Regions from separate parts of the Paenibacillus sp. FSL R10-2782 genome, predicted to be linked through region 1. Evidence: riboswitches for the same ligand, from Rfam matches in the RefSeq annotation. Region 1 holds a riboswitch; the other holds the start of a gene.

Region 1 (3,136 bases):
GCCCTGGCTTACCTCCGGCTGGTAAGGAGTGTAGGCCGTATAAAATTCCGAGCGCGAAGTGATATGCTGGATGACGGATGGAATATGATGATCGTAAATCCCTGCGCCGAGAAAGCTGGCGTGCGTGTCTGTATTGGCATTTTGCCCGGCCAGTCCGGATAAGTGGCGGGTTAAGGCTCTTTCGTCTAGCCCAGAAGACAGGGGAAGCTCCCCCTCATACCGGATCGCCTCAGGAATATCGCTGAATAGATCGTCGATAGACGATGCGCCGACCGCGCGTAGCATTTCCGCTTGATCCTGTTCAGTCATGGGAAGGTAACGATGTTGTTTCATTGGGTCTGGCTCCTTTCAACCAACAAATCGTAAAAACGTAGAACGATTAACAAATGATTAATAAACGATTGCGAACGGGGTAGCGTTAGTAACGGATCACGATAGTTATAGTAAGCCGAGCATTTAAATTAGCGTGGACGTTTATAAAAGGGCGCTGCTACCACCTCGGCACGCAGGCGCTTGCCACGAATCTCGACCCCCAGCGGTGTGGATAGGGAACTGAAACGGCAGTCCACCAGAGCCAAACCCAGATTACGCTTTAAGGTGGGCGACTGGGTTCCCGTTGTGACCTCGCCAATGTGCTGTCCTTCCGCAAAAACGGGATAATGGGCACGCGGTATGCCGCGGTCGAGCATTTCCAGTCCGATCAGCTTGCGCGGAATACCTTGTTCTTTCTGACGTTGCAGGGCCTCTCTGCCGATAAAATCTCCCTTATTCAGCTTGACGAAGAAGCCTAAACCAGCTTCCAGTGGGGAAATGGTAGCGGACAACTCCTGCCCGTACAGCGGTAGCCGCGCTTCGAAGCGCAGCGTATCCCTGGCTCCAAGTCCGGCGGGAACCAGACCATACGGTTCACCGATGCGAAGCAATCCGTCCCACACTGCCGGTGCATCCACCGCAGGCACATAAAATTCAAAGCCGTCTTCCCCCGTGTATCCGGTGCGGGAGACGAGCGCTTTTGCCCCGAACAACTGCACATCCTCATTGAATCGGAAGGATGCCAGCTTCGTAATGTCCGTGTCTGTCACGGCTACGGCAATACGAGCAGCTTCAGGTCCTTGCAATGCCAGCAGTGCTACCGCATCTGATACGTTTTCCAGATGAACGGATGCAGGAGCATGGCGAAGCAGCCAATCCCAATCCTTGTCGATATTGGAGGCATTCACAACGAGCATGTAACGCTCCGACCCTTTACAGTAAACAAGCAGGTCGTCTACTACACCTCCATCCGGGTAACACAGGAGCGAGTATTGGGCCTGACCTGGCTCCAACTGACTGACATCGTTCGTCGTTACCTGTTGCAGAAATGCTTCGGCTTCCTGGCCTTCGACCAAGAATTCACCCATATGCGATACATCGAACAATCCCGCACGTTGTCGGACGGCCTCATGCTCCTTTTGAATGCCACTGAACTGTACAGGCAGCTCCCAGCCGCCAAAATCAATGCAACGAACCCCCGGCAGCGTGCCGTAGGACGAATACAGCGGCGTTTTTCGCAAGTTAGTCATTTTTCCACTCCTATCCGGTGTGATCAGCTAAACAAAAAAGACAGGCCGAAAAAAACGTATGAACGGCAGTCCACACACTTTTTTTCAGCTCTGTCCTTGATACCTGAGAGTTACCCCGGTGCGTACCAGGTTTCCCCTTGGGTGATCCGCCTGTATGGCGAATGCTCTCCAGAGATGCGTCCGGCAGAGGTCCTTTTGCCTGAGAGATTCACCTGCGATGCAGGTTTACTCCTTCGGCGCTGCCCTTGGATCAGCTATATGCCATCCGGTCCTGCCGGTAACAGCTTGATTCCACTCGCTTGCTACCTTGTTTTCACAAGTGGCAGCAGCTATGCGAGTTTTTGGCAGTCTCTCCCTCCACGTTCATCCGCGTTTACAGTTATCGGGTATTTCCAAAAGCACTTGTTATAACCCATTAATACGCAAATTTATTCGAAATGTCAACAAAAATGTCATGAAAAATATTATTAAAAACATTTTATTCATAAATAAGGATATGTAAGCGTTTGTTATATCCTGTCGTATTTTTAATTAAAACAACATATGGAGGGATATGAAATATTTTTGTTAGTATTATTGACATAATAGTTCTTCTTGTCATAATCTTAACCTGTCATAGATGGGTAGGCGAAACAATGTAATCCATATGGAAGCGAGGCGGAGCAGGATGAGTGAAGTGAAGCAGCAATTGTGGTACACGGAGGAACACGAGTGGGTTCAGCGCACAGAGGATGGAACGGTACGAATCGGTATCACGGACTTTGCACAGCATCAGCTGGGGGATATCGTTTTCGTGGAGCTGCCTGGGGAGGGAGCAACGATTGAGCAGGGGGCAGAGATTGGTACTATTGAATCGGTAAAGACAGTATCCGACCTGTTCGCTCCGGTGACGGGAACGGTGTTGAAGGTGAATGAAGAACTGGAAACCACGCCTGAACTGGTAAACGAGTCTCCCTATGAAAAAGGCTGGATGATCGAAGTGGAGATTGGAGAAGATGTAGAGGAAGCACTAAGCAAGCTGCTGTCTGCGGATCAGTACGAGCAGTTGACTGCCAATGAGTAATAATGGGGCAAATTAGGTTGGATAACTGAATAAGAGTGGCGTTTGTCCGCTCGGTTTTGTATAAAAATAGTCGCGATGATTGGGCATAGCGGCTATTTTTTGCTGTCTTTTTTGGCAAGCGTAATTACGTGTTTTTTCCTTACTTAGAGGTTATTCCTTGTACAGAAATGGTATAGATGACGCATGGTTTCTCGATTAAATTCTAACGTTACAGGCCATATTAAGAGGAATTATGCCTAATGATTTCGCGCCTGTTTATCTTAAATTTAAATGTTGTCATCAACGTTCATGACGAAAGTACGTTTTCATTTCGTTGATGAAGATAGCGTTGTCATTTAGTATGAATTTTAAGAAAAGGTAGTGATGCTTTTTACCTATAAGGAGGATATGAATATGAGCACAGTGGACGCAAAGTCCAATTCAAACGGAGGCGCACGCGTTGCCGTACAGCGTTTTGGTCGTTTTCTCAGTGGTATGGTTATGCCCAATATGGGAGCTTTTATCGCGTGGG
Region 2 (3,136 bases), 190 kb from region 1:
GACAAAACGAGGCCATGAGATTATTCCTGGCTCTCAAATCGGCTGTATGCTGGCTCGTATGGAAAGCTATGCACATACGTGTAACCCGGAGGACGTGCTGAAAAGTCAGCATGAAAACCAAATGAATCTGTTCTTTACGGATGTACATGCCCGTGGGGAATATTCAAATTATATGAATCGTTATTTTGAAGAAAATAATATTGTTTTGCACACAGAACCCGGCGATGCCGAAATTTTGAAAAACAACACGGTTGATTACATCTCATTCAGCTATTACATGACCTTGACCGTCTCTGCAGGTCCGGAAGGCGAGAAGGCAGCGGGGAACCTGATTGGTGGCGTGAAAAATCCATATTTGCAATCCTCTGACTGGGGCTGGCAGATTGATCCGATCGGCCTGCGTGTTACGCTGAACACATTATATGACCGCTATCAAAAGCCGCTGTTCATCGTGGAAAACGGCTTGGGTGCATATGACAAGGTGGAAGAAGACGGCTCCATTCACGATACCTATCGCATTGATTATTTGCGCCAGCATATCGCCCAAATGAAGGAAGCGATTGCGGACGGTGTGGATTTGATTGGTTACACTAGCTGGGGGCCTATCGACCTTGTGAGTATGTCTACTTCCGAAATGTCCAAGCGTTACGGATTTATTTATGTTGATCTGGACGATGACGGTAATGGAACATTGAAGCGCTCCAAGAAGGATTCTTTTGACTGGTACAAAAATGTAATTGCCACTAACGGCGAAGAACTGTAATCCAAGCTAACTGAATATAACCCGATATGGTCTGGGGGCGGGTGCGGCGAAGAACATCATGAGGATGAATCTGGCTGCGCCCGCTCTTATTTTATAGGCTCGTCCTAAAAAAACGGAACAACTTCACAAATTTTTCACTTGTAAAAAGCTGAAAGTTTTCTGTATAATAAAAAACAATTTCATATGTCTGGTTGATGTTTGCGGGAGATGGAACGTAAGTTCCGACCGAAGGGGCAAAACTCTCAGGTGCTTGGGCTGATTACAGCAACAAGCGGGACCGTAAACGGACAGAACTCTGGAGAGACCCTTAATTGGGCGCCGAAGGTGCACCGCAGATATCATCTGCTTAAACTCTCAGGCAAAAGGACAGAGACGCGAATAACCTGTGACAGGGGATGCCCTAGGCTTTTTTATGAGCTGTTAGTGGCTGAATCCTGCACAAGATGGTTGTATTTTTTCGTGCCTTTAACCTCTCCAGGAGTCGAATCAGCGGATTTGACTCTTTTTTGTTTTTTAATATGCTGGAGGAGCGGGTTGAAATGAATTTGGTACATGTGTTAGAGACAATTAGCAGTTGGATATGGGGGGCTCCACTGATTATTCTCGTTATGGGAACAGGTCTGTGGCTGACCATACGTTTGAAAATGTTGCAGGTTTTCCGCCTGCCTCTGGCGATCAAGCTGATCGGCAAGGCTCCAAATGAGGGTAGCGGGGATGTTAGCAGCTTTGCGGCCCTGAGTACGGCGCTGGCAGCTACAGTAGGTACAGGAAGTATTGTCGGCGTCGCGACAGCGATAAAACTGGGAGGACCAGGCGCCCTGTTCTGGATGGTTGTTGCAGCCTTTTTCGGGATGGCGACGAAATATGCGGAAGGTGTGCTTGCAGTAAAATACCGGGTGAAGGATCGGAATGGACAATTTTCCGGCGGCCCGATGTATTATATTGAAAAAGGGCTTGGACGCCGCTTTAAACCGTTGGCGATGCTATTCGCCTTTTCCGGGATGCTGGTGGCGCTGTTCGGGATTGGAACATTTCCTCAGGTCAAAGCGATTGTATCCTCAACCGAAAACAGCTTCGGTGTTCCGCCAATTGTAACGGCATTGATTATTGCTACCCTTACGGGACTCGTTACTATTGGAGGGCTCAAGAGCATTGCCAAGGTATCGACCAAAGTTGTCCCCTTCAAAACAGGCTTGTACGTGTTGATCTGTATGATCGTACTGATTCGGTTCGCCGATCAGATTCCTGCCGCACTCGCACTTGTGCTGCATTCGGCATTTTCCACGACGTCTGCGACGGGTGGATTTGCCGGAGCTACGATTATGCTGGCGATGCGCAGCGGGGTAGCCAGAGGGATTTTTGCCAACGAGGCCGGATTGGGAAGCGCACCGATTGCAGCCGCAGCCGCCAAAACCAAATGGCCTGCGGAGCAAGGGCTGATTTCCATGACAGGTGTGTTTATAGATACGATGATTATTTGCGTAATGACCGGGCTAACGCTGCTGGTTAGTGGCGTATGGAGCGGTCCTACCGATGCGGGCTTGATGACGCAGCAAGCTTTCTCCAGCGCATTCCCGCTTGGTGCGGAACTGCTCACAATCATTCTGATTATGTTCGCGTTCACCACGATGCTTGGCTGGAACTACTATGGAGAACGCTGTGTTGAATATTTGCTGGGTGTCAAATGGATTAAACCGTACCGTTATCTGTTCATTGCGCTGGTTGCCGGAGGCGCGTTTATTAAGCTGGATGCGATCTGGTTACTGGCAGATATCTTTAACGCCATGATGGCCTTCCCGAACTTGATTGCATTGCTTGGCTTGTCGGGAATTGTAGTTGCAGAAACCCGTACCTATATGGATTCCCTGTATCCCAACAAGAAAAAGGGAATACTCGCAGGTGCCAGTGCAGGAGCAGCCATAGACATAGAAGAAAATGGACAAACAGTCAGATCGTAAAGTCCGATATATCCGGATTTAAGAATATTGACTCTGCAAGAACATTTGCCAGGATAACGAAAGGGAGTGTCCCTCAGCCATTACAGGCTGGGAGGACACTCCCTTTTTGCGTTTTAGAGCAGGATAAAGCTGGCTCAGTAAATCTAATCTTTGACCGCTCCGGCGGCAAGATCGGAAATAAACTGGCGGCTAATGAAAAGAAATAAAATGATAAGTGGCAGTACAGCCAACAGGGTGCCAGCAATGACCATCGCATAATCCGTATTGTAAATACCGTTTAATTGGGACAGCGCAATCTGGAGCGTAAATTTGCGCTCATCGGTTAATACGATTAACGGCCATAAATAATCATTCCATGCTCCTATAAAGGTGAATGCGCCGAGAAAAGCGAACGCAGGACGTAGAATCGGGAGCG

What was found. A riboswitch is a leader RNA that binds a small molecule or an ion and turns the genes downstream of it on or off. The one in region 1 is predicted to bind glycine.
Region 2: another riboswitch for glycine. It lies ahead of NST83_RS18670 (sodium:alanine symporter family protein); the one in region 1 lies ahead of gcvT (glycine cleavage system aminomethyltransferase GcvT).

What each region holds. Positions count from the first base shown of each region.
Region 1 is NZ_CP151951.1:3,942,095-3,945,230, reverse strand. Features, by position in the region: gene gcvPA (aminomethyl-transferring glycine dehydrogenase subunit GcvPA) at 1-333, opposite strand, end outside; gene gcvT (glycine cleavage system aminomethyltransferase GcvT) at 462-1,562, opposite strand; glycine riboswitch at 1,740-1,929, opposite strand; gene gcvH (glycine cleavage system protein GcvH) at 2,230-2,625, shown strand; gene NST83_RS17780 (PTS mannitol transporter subunit IICB) at 3,019-3,136, shown strand, end outside.
Region 2 is NZ_CP151951.1:4,131,005-4,134,140, reverse strand. Features, by position in the region: gene NST83_RS18675 (glycoside hydrolase family 1 protein) at 1-763, shown strand, start outside; glycine riboswitch at 955-1,031, shown strand; glycine riboswitch at 1,049-1,143, shown strand; gene NST83_RS18670 (sodium:alanine symporter family protein) at 1,303-2,721, shown strand; gene NST83_RS18665 (carbohydrate ABC transporter permease) at 2,865-3,136, opposite strand, start outside.